One region of the Nocardioides sp. Soil796 genome, then DNA from elsewhere that is predicted to be linked to it. Evidence: riboswitches for the same ligand, from Rfam matches in the RefSeq annotation. Region 1 holds a riboswitch; the other holds the start of a gene.

Region 1 (7,674 bases):
TGTGACGACGTTCAAGATGCCGGCAGGAAAGAAGATCAACGACGCCGGAAGGAAGCTCGGGCCGAAGACTCCGACACCAGGGTCGTTCGAGGCCGACCTGCGCTGGTCGCAGGGCGACAAGTCGTGGCTCCTCGAAGATTACCGACTCACCTACGGGGGTTGAGCAGATGAAGGCGTACCGCGCACTTGGGTCTCTGGCGCTCTTCCTCGGCGTTCTCCTGGCACCCGTCAACGCAGCGACCGCGGGAGACGACGACGGCTGGGGTAGCGGCGAGACGGAACACGGCACCGAGATCACGGGCCAACAGGAGAATGGTTTCCAGGACGTCATCGACCACAGCATCGGCGACGACGGTACCTACACTCCCCCGACCCAGTGGCCGGAGTACAAGTACGTGCCCACCTGTTCGATCAACGCGCCCGAGGGCGGTGCGGACGTCCTGTGCGGTGCCGCGGTCAACACCTGCGACGCCATGGGCGAAACAGGAGCCATTCGCTTCTGGGTCTACCGCCGCACGATCTTCGCCGACGGCCGGAAGCCCACCGCGTGGGATCAGGTCGCGACGGTGTGCAAGGGCCCTGATGACCCGATGCCGACCACGCCCGTCGTGACCGCCGAGATGGTGGTCCAGGTGGCCCGTGCCCTGGCGCCCAAGACACAGCCGCACGTCGAGCCCGCGACGCAGTCCTACGTGAACATCCCCAACAACTACTACGCCGACGCACCCGACGTGACCCGCACGGTGAACCTGTTCGGCCACTCCATCGCGGTCCGGTTCACCGGCGGCGAGACCACGTGGGACTTCGGCGACGGCAACAGCGCGACCGGCACCGGCATCGAAGGTGCCGAGGTGGGCCAGGCGGGTTCCGTCGAGCATGGCTATGACCGCAAGGGCGAATACTCCGTGACCGTGTCCACGGTCTACGACGTGTCCTTCACGCTTCCCGACGGCCAGGCAGTCACGCAGCAGGTCACGGGCGTGCCCGGGCCCGCCGCTCAGCTGCAGATCGGCGAGATCCAGACCACCGTGAACGACGTCGGCTGACCCACGCGACTTCAGCACGACGCACCGGGAGGACTGGCCCGAGTTCGGCGACGGGACTCCCTCACCCGGCGCCCCCGCTCGACCCAATGACCCGGCGTTCGACGCCGACAACCTCGACCCGAGCCATCCACCGAGACCCGCCATTTACGCGCGACGGCCCAACCGCGATCCTTCTCGTGTGACCCAGACCACAGCACCGGGGCGTCCCCTCACGTTGGCCGACCTGATCGAGGCCATGGCCGACGCGATCCCGGACCGCGCCGCCGTACGCACGATCGACCGCGACTGGAGCTTCGCCGAGATCGACGACCGGTCGACCCGGCTGGCCAACCACCTGGTCTCGCTCGGCATCCGGCCCGGTGACCACGTGGCGGTGCACTCCGCGAACCGCATCGAGTGGGTCGATGCGTTCTACGGCTGCCTGAAGACACGCGCCGTACCGATCAACATCAACTACAAGTACCTCAGCGACGAACTGGCCTACCTCTACGACAACGCCGACTGCGTCGCCACCCTCGTGGAACCGGCGTACGTCGACGCCGTACGCGCGCTCGACCTCCCGCTGCTGGAGCACGTGATCGAGCTCGGTCCGGCGTACGACGACGCGCTGGCCGCGGCCTCCACCACACGGCTGGCCGGGCGTTCGTCCGACGACCACTACGTGCTCTACACCGGAGGCACGACCGGCAGCCCCAAGGGCGTGGTCTGGCGCCAGGAAGACCTCATGCGGGCGGCGCTGAACCAGAGCAGGTTCGGGGCGCCCTTCGACTCCGTGGAGCAGTTGGCCAACGAGGCCACGGCCAACGAGAACCCGCTGGTGCTGCTCGCCTGTGGCCCAATGATGCATGGCGGCAGCCAGTGGATCATGGGCAACGCGCACATGGCCGGCGCCGCGGTGGGGCTCTTCACCGAGCCCAACTTCGACGCCGAACGCATCCTCGACCTGGTCGAGCGGGCGCGGGTCAACTCGTTGACCTTCCTCGGCGACGCGATGGGCCGACCGGTGGCCGAGGCGATCCTGGCCGCCCCTACCCGATGGGACCTCTCATCCCTGGTCGCGGTGTCGAACGGTGCGGCGCCCCTGTCCGAAGGCGTGCGGGAGCAGATCCGGCGGGCCCTGCCGGACCGCTTCATCCTCGACTCGTACGGCGCGTCGGAGTCCGGCGCGACCGGTGCCCGCATCGACGACGGCTCCACGGCTGCAGCGGGTGCGCCGCGTTTCGACGTCAGCGACCAGGTCGAGGTCTTCGACGCGTCCTTCGAGCCCTGCCCACCGGGGATGACCGGCATGCTGGGTCGGTCCGGACCGGTGCCGCTGGGCTACTACAAGGACCCGGTGAGGTCCGCGGCGACGTTCCGCGAGATCGACGAGGTGCGGTGGGCGGTCCCGGGCGACTTCGCGCGCCGCGAGGAGGACGGCTCGGTCACCGTCCTTGGCCGCGGTTCGGTCTGCATCAACACCGGCGGCGAGAAGGTGCACCCCGAGGAGGTGGAGGCGGTGTTGCTGCGCCACGACGACGTCTTCGACGCGGTGGTGGTGGGCACGCCGCACGAGCGCTGGGGGCAACAGGTGACTGCTCTCGTGCAGCTGCGCGAGGGAGTCTCGGTGGACGGCGCCGCTGCCGACTCCGGACCCGGTCTGGTGTCCGTCTCGGCCGAGGAGCTCCGCGAGCACTGCCACGCGCTGATCGCGAACTACAAGGTGCCCAAGGTGTTCCTCTTCGTCGACCAGGTGCCGCGCACCCCGGTCAGCAAGGTCGACTACCGCGCCAGCGCGTCCCTCGCGTTGGAACTGCTGAACGAGCCGTGAGCCGTTCATTTCGACAGGCAGTTCGCGGAGGTGGTCGCGGTCGGCCGGCTCAACCCCGTCGTTGCCGGGTCGAACTGTATGTCGAAATGAACGCAGGGCCGCTCGTCGTACGCCCTCCCCACGTCATCCAGGCGACCCGTCGCCAGTTCCAGGTGACCCGTCGCCAGTTCGCGAACTCACGACGGGTCGATCAGAACTGGCGACAGGTCGATCAGGGGGCGACGGTGACCGTCGGCTCGTGCGTCACCGGGAAGTTCACGGACGCGGCGATGAAGCAGTTCTCGCTGGCCTCGTGGTGGATGGCCAGCGCGGTCTCGACCTGGTCCGGCGCGGCGACGACCACGCGAGGACGCAGCACCACCGAGGTGAAGCGTCCGCCCTGGCCGACCTGTGCCATGGTGCCGACCGGCGAGTCGTCGTACGCCGTGACCACGACGCCGTGGTTGACCGCGGAGTGCAGGTAGGACAGCAGGTGACACTCGGCGAGCGCGGCGAGCAGCAGCTCCTCGGGATTCCAGCGGCCGCGGTCACCGCGGAAGGTCGGGTCGGCCGATGCTTCGAGGTCCGGCTTGCCGTCGGCGCGCAGGAGGACGTCGCGGGTGTAGTCGCGATAGCCGCTGGTGCCGGTGCCGCGGTTGCCCTGCCAGGTCAGGTCGAGCGCGTAGGTGTGGTCCATGTGCTCATCATCGCGGGTCAGGAACTACGGCAGTTCACCCACACCGGGCAACGGCGCCCGCTCAACACCACGCCGAAGCGGTCGAACTGCCGCACTTCTTCACCGCGCGGCGTCCGCACGTCCGGCACCGCAGCCGCGGCGGGCCCGGGCTCAGCAGCCGCCGGCCACCGCGGGGATGATCGAGACCTGTACGCCGTCAGCCGTGGGCGTCTCGAGGTTGTCGAGGAAGCGGACGTCCTCGTTGCCGACGTACACGTTGACGAAGCGGCGCAGGGCGCCGTTGTCGTCGAGCACGCGCGCCTTGATGCCCTCATGGTTGGCGTCGAGGTTGTCGAGCACCTCGGCGAGCGTGCCACCCTCGGCGGTGACCTCGGACTCGCCACCGGTGTAGGTGCGCAGGATGGTCGGGATGCGGACGGAAACGCTCATGGCTACTCCTGGGGTCGGGTGTGCATCAAGGATTGCGGGTTCGAGGCGCAAGAACCCACGGTTCGCGCATCAAGAATCCACGGTTCGTCAGAGGATGTTGGCGGCGACGAAGGCGTCGTAGGACGGGGCGATCGTGACCCGGGCGCTGACCCGTTCGGAGACCGCGTCGAGGGTCTTGAGACCGTGGCCGGTGTTGATCACGACGGTCTCGAGCGAGGTGTCGAGCTGTCCGGTCTCGACCAGCTTCTTGAGTACGCCGACCGTGGTGCCGCCGGCGGTCTCGGTGAAGATGCCCTCGGTGCGGGCCAGCAGCACGATCGCGTCGCGGACCTGGTCGTCGGTGATGTCCTCGACCGCTCCGCCCGAGCGCCGGCACACGTCGAGCACGTAGACGCCGTCGGCCGGGTTGCCGATGGCCAGCGACTTGGCGATGGTGTCGGGCTTGACCGGGCGGATCGCGTCGACGCCGGCCTTGTAGGCCACCGAGACCGGCGAGCACCCCTCGGCCTGCGCGCCGTACACGCGGTAGGGCTTGTCCTCGACGAGGCCGAGCTTGATCAGCTCCTGGAAGGCCTTGTCGACCTTGGTCAGCTGGGAGCCGGAGGCCACCGGGATCACGATCTGGTCGGGCAGGCGCCAGCCGAGCTGCTCGGCGATCTCGTAGCCGAGCGTCTTGGAGCCCTCGGCGTAGTAGGGACGCACGTTGACGTTCACGAACGCCCAGCCGTCCTCTTCGCCGGCGATCTCGGAGGCCAGTTTGTTGACGTCGTCGTAGTTGCCGTCGACGGCGATGAGGTTGTCGGTGAAGACCGCCGAGTTCACCTGCTTGGGCTGCTCGAGGTTGCTCGGGATGAACACGACCGTCTTGATGCCGGCACGGGCACCGGCGGCGGCGACCGCGTTGGCCAGGTTGCCGGTGCTGGGGCAGGCGAAGACCTTGGCGTCGAACTCGCGGGCGGCGCTGAGTGCGCAGGCGACGACGCGGTCCTTGAACGAGTTGGTGGGGTTGGTCGAGTCGTCCTTCACCCACAGGTTGTCGATGCCGAGCTCGCGACCGAGGTTGTCAGCCTTGAGCAGGCGGGTGAAGCCGGGCTCGGTGTTGGGGCTCTGCTCGATGTCGTCGGGCACCGGCAGCAGGGCCTTGTAGCGCCAGATGTTCGCGGGGCCGGCCTCGATCTGCTCGCGGGTCACGGCCGGGAAGTCGTAGGCGATCTCGAGGGGTCCGAAGCACTCCGGACACGCGTAGTGGGGACCCAGCGCGATCTGGTGGCCGCACTCGCGACACGACAGGCCGGTGGCATTGCCGAAGGCGCCTTCGCGGAGTGTCTTGCCGGCCTCGACTGTTGGTGCGCTCATGAGTCCTCCTTCTCATCTTCCCCAACGGCGTATCTCGCCGCGGGCCGGAATTAGCACCGTTTCCACGACTGATCCGGCGGGGCCGGGTCAGGGGGCTCGTGGCGGTTGCCGGGACTTCACTGGGCCGTTCCCTCAGTCCCTCTCGATGAGCTGTTGCTCAGCCTACGCAGCCTGTCTCACGATGTGCACATCGGGTCCGGGATGCGGACACGCTCGAGGCGTCGGAGTCGCGTCGATCCGTCGTCGTGCGTCGCCACGCGCGGTCGTCGTACGCCGTCTCGCACCAGGGCGCCTCGTCGTACGACGGCAGCATCCGGAACGCGCACCGAACGGACATGATTGGGTGGACCCATGGAGTTCATCTCCGCGACAGGTGAGGAGCGGTACGCCGCGCTGGTGCGTGTCGCCGCTGACAGTGTCATCGGACTCGACCTCGACGGCACCCTGTCGCCGATCGTCGACGACCCCAGCCTGGCCCGGATCCACCCCGACGCCGGCGAGGTCCTCGTCGAGCTGGCCGAGCACGTGGCCGCGATCGCGATCATCACCGGTCGGCCCGCCCGCCAGGCCCTCGCGCTCGGCGGACTCGACGACGTCGGCAACGCGATCGGCGAGATGGGCAAGGAGCTCTACATCTTCGGGCAGTACGGCAACGAGCGGTGGTCCTCGGTCAACCGCCGGGTGATCTCGCCGCGTCCGCCGCACGGCCTGGCCAGCTTCCTGCTCGGGTTGCCCTCACTGCTGCGACGGGCCGATGCATTCGACGCGTACGTCGAGGAGAAGGGGCTGGCGGTCGCCGTACACACCCGGCGGCTGCCGGACGCGACCGCCGCGTTCGAGCGACTCCTTGGCCCGGTCTCCGAGCTCGCCGCGGCCAACGACCTGACCGTGGAGCCGGGGCGCAGCGTGATCGAGGTGCGTGCCCCGGGCACCCACAAGGGCGACGCCGTGCACACCATCGCCGAGGAGCTGTCGACGCGCGGCTTCATGTTCGCCGGCGACGACCTGGGCGACCTGGAGGCCTTCGCGGCGGTCGAGGAGCTGCGCCAGTCCGGTCAGGCCACGCTGCTGGTGTGCTCGTCGTCCGACGAACAGGGCGCGCTGCTGCGGCGTGCGGACGTCTCGGTCGACGGGCCCGAGGGCGTGCTCGACCTCCTGCGGCAGCTCAGTCGCGACGCCGCCTCCGCCCGACTCTGACCGCTCGAGGGGCGGGTCAGGAGATGTAGTCGGGGGTGAGGATGACGGTCAGCCGGTCGCCGCCCATGGGGTCGACCGCGGGGATCACGCGGGCGATGCCGAGGTCCTTGGCGAGCAGCTTGCCGGCCGCCTTGAGCCGGGCGGGGTAATAGACAGTGGAGGCCGGGATCGTGCCGTGCCAGTTGTCGGAGGCCACGACCTGCCAGCCGAACGACTGGGCCTTGGACGCGGTGGAGCCCGCCAGTCCGGAGATGTTGGAGTTGTTGTAGACCTCGACGTAGACCTTGCCCTTGACGACCTTCTTGGGCTTCTTCTTCACCACGGGCGCCGGCTCGGGGTCGGCCGTCGGCGACGACGAGGTGGGCGAGGGTGCCGGCTGGGAGACGGACTCCATCTTGCCGTCGCCGCCGCGGTCCATGGTGGTGACGTAGGCGATGCCGGCCATGGCCACCGCGATGATGCTCAGGATGACGAGCGGAGAGGGGAAGGCGACACCACGGTCGTCTCTCGCGCGCACCGGATCAGACCTCGAAGCCGAGTCGGCGGGCCGAGCGCTGGCGTTGGCGTGCGGCCCGGAGGCGGCGCAGGCGACGGACCAGCAACGGGTCGGAGGCCAGCGCCTCCGGCTTGTCGATCAAGGCGTTGAGCACCTGGTAGTAACGCGTCGAGGACATGTCGAACTTCTCGCGGACCGCCTGCTCCTTCGCGCCGGCGTACTTCCACCACTGGCGTTCGAACTCGAGGATCTCGCTGTCACGCGTCGACAGGGAGACCCCGTCCGCGGACTGCTGGTGGTTGACGGACTCTGCAGCGTCCATGCGTCTCGACCCCTAACTGCTGTGATTGCCCGAAGGCTCGACCCTCATCCTAGACGCTGAATCACACGCATGTCATTCGATTCGCGGCGAGTCCTTGACGACGCGCCCGAGGAAGCGGTACGGCGACCGACCAGCGGACACCGACTGCCTTTTTCTGGACAGCCGGCGACCCCGTCAACGGGGCGATCCGCCCGGTCAGTCCTGCTCGTCGGCGGGGTGCTGGGCGATCCAGCCACGGACGAACGCGACGAACTCGGTGTCGAACGCGACCCAGTCCGGGTCCGTCGCGAGCGCGCCCAGACACTGCTCCAGCTCGTCGGAGGGGCCCTGCGTGGCGAGCAT
Region 2 (7,674 bases), on a different contig from region 1:
ACGACGCGTCCCGGACAGCAGCTGTGCTGACCGGGGCGCGTTGCGCATTGTCCGGCCAGCGCTGGAGTTCACTTGTGCAGGCAGTTCGACCGGCGAGGGGCACGGTGCGCGGTCACCGTCTCACCCCGACACGCGAACTGCCTGTTCACATGAACACGTCGAGGACGAGGGGTAGCCCTCGGGTGGGCGGATCGCGCGTCTCATCACGGCGTGGATGGTTGTCCCGGCCACCGGCACCCCGGACACTGTCCCGGTGAGCACTTCGTCGGTCGTCACCGCGCCGTGGCGCCTCCTGTGGCGCCTGGGCCTGCGGAGCTCGCCGTTGGCACTGGCCGCGCCGCTGGTCCGCACCCGGCCCGACCCCGACCTGGCGCCGGTCGCGCTGCGCGCTGCCGGCGCCGATGTGGCCGCCGAGCCCGCCGCCCTCGAGTCGGCCTTCCCGCACGCCACCGACCGCATCGTGGTGCTGGTGCCCGACACCGACGAGGACGAATCGGCCTGGCTGCGGCACCTCGACCAGGTGGGTGGCACCTACGCCAGCCGCCTTGCCGCGCTGCTCGACTGGACGCCCGTGAACGTGCGGGTGTCCCCGGGCGAGGGCACGGCCGTCGAGATCGCGACCACGCTCCAGGCCCTGGTCGACGGCTGGCCGGTGCCGGTACGCCGGATCGCGCTGGTCGGGCACGGTCGCGGGGGACTGGTGCTGCGCGCGGCCTGCGCACTGCGCCACCAGACGCCCGACGCATGGCACGAGCTGGTCTCCGACGTGGTGCTCCTCGGCACGCCGCACCTCGCCGTGCCGGCAGGGCGCACCATGGTCCCGCTGTCCCGTCGGGTCGACGAGGAGCTGGCCGGCATCGTCACCGATGACGTGGTGGACGTGTCGGCACAGCCCCTGCCGCATGCGCGCTACGCCCTGATCACGCCGCACACCCGCCTGCAGCAGAGCCGCCTCGGCGGGCTGCTCGGCGACGTGCTGTGGTGGCGGCACCGGTTGCCGATGCGTCCCCGCAAGGCCCGCTCGCTCTTCCCGAGCGCAACGCTGCACCACGTGCCGACGCACGAGATCGGGCTGGTCAACCATCCCGACGTGCACCAGGCCATGCTCGCCTGGCTGGCCTGAGCCTCGATCGGGGGCAGTTCGCGCGGCCGTTCGGGGTGACCTGACCCTCAACGGGTTGCGCTGACCCCGACAATTGAGTGAACATGTGTGCACTCAATGTTCTTGGAGGTGCACCATGCGCGACGCGTCCGGTCCCGGAGTCGTCGACGTGCTCGGCCTGTTGCCGGCGTACGGCGACGAGATCGTGCTGCGCACCGTCCGTGACACCCACCGGGCCTGGGCCGGACGGGTGTACGGCGTGCTCGACCGTGCCACGGGCGGCAAGGCCCGCGGCGTCCGACTCGTGCACGACGGCATCTCGTCGACCGTCTACACCTCGATCGGCGTCGCACTCTCCGCCGGGACCGTCGCCCTGAAGGCCGCCGGCAGCCAAGGCGTCGGCCCACGCCTCGACGACTCGCCGCGCGGCAGGTTCGTCCGGGCCGCGCTCAACGGGCTGATCGGCGACCGCTTCGCTGACGAGGGGTCGCGCCTCTCGATCACCACCGCCGTACGACGCGACGGCCGCGACGTGCCGGTTACGCCCGACGCCCTCGCCGAGGCCTTCCCGGCTGCGACCGGCCGGGTCGCCGTGCTCCTCCACGGGCTGTCCGAGAACGAGTCCTTCTGGGACCTCCACCGCGACACCGTCGGCAGCACGTACGCCGAGACCCTGGCCGGCCTCGGCTGGAGCGTGGTCATGGTGCGGCTCAACACCGGCCGTCCGATCCGCGAGAACGGCATCGAGGTGGCCGCCCTGCTGCGCGACCTCACCACGGGGTGGCCCGTCGAGGTCTCGCAGATCGCCCTCGTCGGCCACTCGATGGGCGGGCTCGTGGCGCGCGCCGCCTGCGCCGTCGCGATCGACGACGACCGGCCGTGGACGGGCCTGATCAGCGACGTGATCACCCTGGGCAGCCCCCACGCCGGAGCACCGCTCGCGATCGCCGTCGGCCACGGCAGCCGGCTGCTGGCCCACCTGCCGGAGACCTCGGCGTTCGGGCGCATCCTCGACCACCGCTCGGTCGGCATCGAGGACCTGGTCGACGGACTCGGCCACGACGTACCGCCGCTGCCCGGGGTGCACTACCGCCTCGTCGCGGCGACGCTCACCGGGTCGGCCCGGCACCCCGTCGGGCACCTGGTCGGTGACCTGCTGGTGCGGGTGCCGTCCGCGCACGGCCGCTCCCGCAGGCACCCCGACCTCTTCCCGGACGCCGACGTGCTGCACGTGCCACGATCCGACCACTTCGGGTTGCTCAACCACCCCGACGTCCACGACGCGATGAGGAGCTGGCTGCGATGACCGCCGAGCGAGAGCTGCGCGCCGAGACCACGATCGAGGCGACGCCCCAGCAGGTCTGGGCGGTGCTCTCGGACCTCTCCCGGATGCCCGAGCTGAGTCCCGAGACCGTGCGCATGCTGCCGCTGAAGAGGGGCGGCCTGCGCGTCGGGCAGTGGTACCTCGGCGTGAACCGGCGCAAGCTCGTCGTGTGGCCGACGCGCAACGTGGTCGCCGAGGTCGAGCCGGTCCGCCGCCTCAGCTGGGACACCACGTCCAGCGGCGCCCGCTGGATCTACGAGCTGGAGGAGTCGGGAAGCGGCACCCGTGTCGTGCACCGTCGGCCCGTGCCACGGCAGCTGACCCTTCTGGGCAGGGTGTTCGCCACCCTGGCCCTCGGTGGCAAGGAGGACCACGCCGACGAGCTCGAGGCCGGCATGGCCCGCACCCTCGACCGGTTGAAGGCCGCCGTCGAGCGCTGAGCTCCGCACCGTTTCGAGCCGGTCACCCCACCAGCTCGCGCAGCCCGGCGACGAGGCGGTCCACGTGCTCGTCCACCGTGCCGAGGCCGAGGCTGGCGCGCACCGCCGTACCGTCCTCGTCGCAGCCGCCGGACCCGCCGAGCAGGTGGGCCAGCAACGGGTGGGCGCAGAACTTGCCGTCGCGCACGCCTATGCCGTGCCTGTCCGCGAGATGCTGTGCGACGTCGCGGGCTGAGTGGCCCTCGACGGTGAAGGCCAGGATGCCGAGCCGTGGGTGGTCGGGTCCCCACAGGCTGAGCTCGCGCAGGCCGGGCACCTGCGCCAAGCCCGAACGCAGCCGTTCGAGGAGGCGCGTCTCGGCCGCCACGACGGCGTCCCAGTCGGCGGAGAGCTCGCGGCAGGCAGCGGCGAGGGCGACCGCGCCGAGCACGTTGGGGGTGCCGGCCTCGTGTCGCTGCTCGGCGTCCGCAGTCCACTCGACGCGCCCGTCAAGGGCCACGCTGCGGGTCGCCCCACCGCCGCGGAGGTACGGCGCCGCGGCGCGCAGCCAGTCCGCCCGGCCAGCCAGCACGCCCGTCCCGAAGGGTGCATAGAGCTTGTGACCCGAGAAGGCCACGTAGTCCAGGCCCGTGGCGTCGAGCGGTCGATGCGCGACGTACTGCGCCGCGTCGACCGCGATCCGCGCGCCGCACGCGTGGGCCAGGTCGGCGAGCTCCCGCACCGGCCACAGCTCGCCGGTGACGTTCGAGGCGGCGGTGACCACGAGGAGTCGCGGCCCGACCGGACAGGCCTCCAGCGCCTCGCGTGCGGCGGCGACGGCCGCGGCCGGGGTGGCCGGGGGAGTGAGGCGTACGGCGTGGCGCCAAGGCAGCTGCGTGGCGTGGTGCTCGGAGTCGAAGACCACCACGCCGGTGCCATTGGGCACGGCCCGGGCCAGCAGGTTGAAGGCGTCGGTGGTGTTGCGCACGAACACCACGGCCTGCGGCCCGCCGAGGAACTCCCGCACGGTCCCGCGTGCCTCCTCGTAGGCGCGGGTCGTGACCTGCGAGGCGTAGCCCGCACCCCGGTGCACGCTGCTGTACGTCGGCAGGGCCCGGGTGACCGCCTCCTGCACAGCGGCCAGGCAGGGCGCCGAGGCGGCGTAGTCGAGGTTGGCGTACGGCAGCACGCCGTCGCCGACGGGCACCGTGAGATCGGCACCGACGACGGCAGGGAGAGTGGCGAGCAGGGACATGGGTGACCTCCGGGTTTCCGGGACCCCGAAGCGTCGAGATCCGCGCTTGCCCGTTGCACCGCGCAACGGGCCAGGTCGTCACCCGGGCCACCCCACCGCGGAGGAGGGTTGGCGGCCAGCAAGCCGGGGCTTGGTGCTGGCACTCATGACCGTGGTCAGGATGTTAGCCGGAACCCTGCCCGGCCGCGACCCGGGAATCCCGGGTTCGCTCCGGGATGGCCCCGCCTGTCGAATCTGCTGTGGGCGAACAGGGGTGTCCGACGCGTGGATGTGTCGGTCCGGGCGGCTAATGTCGCTCTCGTGAACCAGAATCAGAGCCACATGAATGAGCCCCGACGCTCTGTCGAAGCCAACGGCGGCGGCGCGTCCTACGGGCTTGACGACCACATCTACCAGCGGTTGCTCCGCGAGCGCATCGTGTTCCTCGGTTCCGAGGTGCGCGACCAGAACGCCAACGCGATCTGCGCCCAGCTCCTGCTCCTCTCGGCCGAGGACCCTGAGGCCGACATCTTCTTGCACATCAACAGTCCGGGCGGGTCCGTCGACGCCGGCATGGCGATCTACGACACGATGAACTACATCCCCAACGACGTCGCCACGGTCGGCATGGGCCTGGCCGCCTCGATGGGCCAGTTCCTGCTCTGCGCCGGCACCCAGGGCAAGCGCTACGCGTTGCCCCACGCGCGCATCATGATGCACCAGCCGTCGGGCGGCATCGGTGGTTCGGCCTCCGACATCAAGATCCAGGCCCAGCAGAGCCTGCTGCTCAAGAAGCAGCTCGGTGAGCTGATCGCCCACCACACCGGCCGCACCATCGAAGAGATCGAGCGCGACTCCGACCGTGACCGTTGGTTCACCCCCGGCGAGGCCCTCGAGTACGGCCTCATCGACAAGGTGATCACCAACGCCCGCGAGACCGCAGACGAAGGCCGCCCGGCCCACGGAAAGGCCTGACCCCATGAACTACTACATCCCCCAGTGGGAAGAGCGCACCTCCTACGGGTTCCGGCGCATCGACCCCTACGGCAAGCTCTTCGAGGACCGCATCATCTTCCTCGGCACGCCGATCAGCGACGACATCGCCAACGCGGTGATGGCGCAGCTGCTCTGCCTCGAGTCGATGGACCCCGATCGCGACATCTCCATCTACATCAACAGCCCCGGTGGCTCCTTCACCGCGCTGACCGCGATCTACGACACGATGCGGTTCATCAAGCCCGAGGTGCAGACCGTGTGCCTGGGGCAGGCTGCCTCGGCTGCCGCCGTACTCCTCGCCGCGGGTGCGCCCGGCAAGCGCCTGGCGCTGCCCAACAGCCGCATCCTGATCCACCAGCCCTACACCGAGGGTCAGGGCGGCCAGATCTCCGACCTGGAGATCCAGGCCAACGAGATCATCCGCATGCGTGAGCTGCTCGAGAAGATGATCGCCGACCACACCGGCAAGCCGGTCGAGGAGGTCAGCCGCGACATCGAGCGCGACAAGATCCTCACCGCCGACGCGGCCGTGGAATACGGCCTGGTCGACGCGATCCTCGAATCCCGCAAGGCGCTCCCCGCGCTCGCATGACCCGATCGGACCTCGTGTCCGGCAGCGCAAGCGGCCGGGCACGGGGTACCGTCGAGAAGTTGATCAGGCAGAGGAAGGATGACCGCCCGTGGCACGCATTGGTGACGGAGGCGACCTGTTGAAATGCTCTTTCTGCGGAAAGAGCCAGAAGCAGGTCAAGAAGTTGATCGCCGGACCGGGTGTCTACATCTGTGACGAGTGCATCGACCTCTGCAACGAGATCATCGAGGAGGAGCTCAGCGAGCGCTCCGAGGTGGGTCTCGAGGAGCTGCCGAAGCCGAAGGAGATCTTCGAGTTCCTCAACTCCTACGTGATCGGCCAGGAGCACGCGAAGAAGTCCCTCGCCGTGGCGGTCTACAACCACTACAAGCGGGTGCAGGCCGGTGCGTCGCTCGACACGGCCGGCAAGCACGCCAAGGACGAGGCCGTCGAGGTGGCGAAGTCCAACATCCTCGTCATGGGCCCCACCGGGTGCGGCAAGACCTACCTGGCCCAGACCCTCGCGCGCATGCTCAACGTGCCCTTCGCGATCGCCGACGCCACGGCCCTGACCGAGGCCGGCTACGTCGGTGAGGACGTCGAGAACATCCTGCTCAAGTTGATCCAGGCCGCCGACTACGACGTCAAGAAGGCCGAGACCGGCATCATCTACATCGACGAGATCGACAAGGTGGCCCGCAAGTCGGAGAACCCCTCGATCACGCGCGACGTCTCCGGCGAGGGCGTGCAGCAGGCCCTCCTGAAGATCCTCGAGGGCACCTCGGCGTCGGTGCCGCCCCAGGGCGGGCGCAAGCACCCGCACCAGGAGTTCATCCAGATCGACACCACCAACATCCTGTTCATCGTCGGAGGTGCCTTCGCCGGCCTCGAGCACATCGTCGAGCAGCGGGTCGGCAAGAAGACGCTCGGCTTCACCGCCGACGTCCGCGGCCAGGCCGAACGCGACGCCGAGGACCTCATGTCCCAGGTGCGCCCCGAAGACCTCACCAAGTTCGGGCTGATCCCCGAGTTCATCGGCCGCCTCCCGCTGATCACCAGCGTCACCAAGCTCGACCGTGAGGCGCTCGTCGAGATCCTCACCGTGCCGAAGAACGCTCTGGTCAAGCAGTACCAGCGCCTCTTCGCCATCGACGGCGTCGAGCTCGAGTTCACCGACGAGGCCATCGCCGCGATCGCCGACCGGGCGATGGAGCGCGGCACCGGTGCCCGCGGCCTGCGCGCGATCATCGAGGAAGTCCTGCTCCACGTCATGTACGACGTCCCGTCCCGAGGCGACATCGCCAAGGTCGTGGTGACCGGTGAAGTCGTCGAGGACAACGTGAACCCGACCCTGATCCCGCGCGAGGCCGAGCCGAAGAAGAAGAAGTCGGCCTGACCCCTCGCCGGGCCTGATCACCGCGTGCGGCCCGGGGGGCCGACACGGGTGGGTGCGCATAGTCCGTTCGGGTCATTTCCCGCTTCTGATGCGGTGAATCTCGACCTGTTCAGGGAAGATTGACGCGTCTGGTCCGGTCGAGTCAGGGACGTGCATGAGCTCCGAACACAAGAAGCCGCTGTTCGCCTTCGTGGTGATTGCGGTGATCTGTGCTGTCTTCATGGGTTTCACCGTGAAGTCGGATGCGATCAACGCCCCCGGGCTGCCGCGGTTCGCCGCGTCCGCGATCAACACGGGAGCCGACCTGTTCGGCGGTGACGCACGACGGACCACGTCTCCGAGCGTCCTCGTCGCACTGACCGGGCCGAGCGAGACCGCCGGGCCCACGTCGAGCAGTTCCGGGCCGGAGCAGGCCACGACTTCGCCGACGACCAGGACGAAGGCCAAGCCGCGCGCCCGTGCGGCGTACCTTCCGCGCAAGGCCACCTCGCACCACAAGGCCCGCAGCACGAATGTGCATCGCGCCCAGCCGCGGGTGACCGTACGCCGGCCGGCCGGGCCGCACGCCTCCGTCCTGGACCACTCGAAGCACGGCAAGGCGCACGGCAAGGCGAACCACAAGAGCCTGAACC

Evidence for each region. A riboswitch is a leader RNA that binds a small molecule or an ion and turns the genes downstream of it on or off. The one in region 1 is predicted to bind S-adenosylmethionine.
Region 2: it holds a riboswitch for S-adenosylmethionine, as region 1 does, so the genes downstream of both, ASH02_RS07475 (aminotransferase class V-fold PLP-dependent enzyme) here and thrC (threonine synthase) in region 1, are expected to answer to the same signal.

Annotation. Positions count from the first base shown of each region.
Region 1 is NZ_LMSQ01000018.1:482,892-490,565, forward strand. Features, by position in the region: gene ASH02_RS13715 (hypothetical protein) at 1-163, shown strand, start outside; gene ASH02_RS13720 (hypothetical protein) at 168-1,046, shown strand; gene ASH02_RS13725 (AMP-binding protein) at 1,225-2,856, shown strand; gene ASH02_RS13730 (OsmC family protein) at 3,068-3,532, opposite strand; gene ASH02_RS13735 (MoaD/ThiS family protein) at 3,683-3,961, opposite strand; gene thrC (threonine synthase) at 4,049-5,317, opposite strand; SAM riboswitch class I at 5,327-5,469, opposite strand; gene otsB (trehalose-phosphatase) at 5,669-6,514, shown strand; gene ASH02_RS13750 (LytR C-terminal domain-containing protein) at 6,531-7,031, opposite strand; gene ASH02_RS13755 (DUF3263 domain-containing protein) at 7,036-7,332, opposite strand; gene ASH02_RS27045 (hypothetical protein) at 7,528-7,674, opposite strand, start outside.
Region 2 is NZ_LMSQ01000017.1:93,484-101,157, forward strand. Features, by position in the region: gene ASH02_RS07460 (esterase/lipase family protein) at 254-1,123, shown strand; gene ASH02_RS07465 (lipase family alpha/beta hydrolase) at 1,239-2,408, shown strand; gene ASH02_RS07470 (SRPBCC family protein) at 2,405-2,866, shown strand; gene ASH02_RS07475 (aminotransferase class V-fold PLP-dependent enzyme) at 2,889-4,100, opposite strand; SAM riboswitch class IV at 4,138-4,251, opposite strand; gene ASH02_RS07480 (ATP-dependent Clp protease proteolytic subunit) at 4,422-5,054, shown strand; gene ASH02_RS07485 (ATP-dependent Clp protease proteolytic subunit) at 5,059-5,667, shown strand; gene clpX (ATP-dependent Clp protease ATP-binding subunit ClpX) at 5,756-7,042, shown strand; gene ASH02_RS07495 (hypothetical protein) at 7,197-7,674, shown strand, end outside.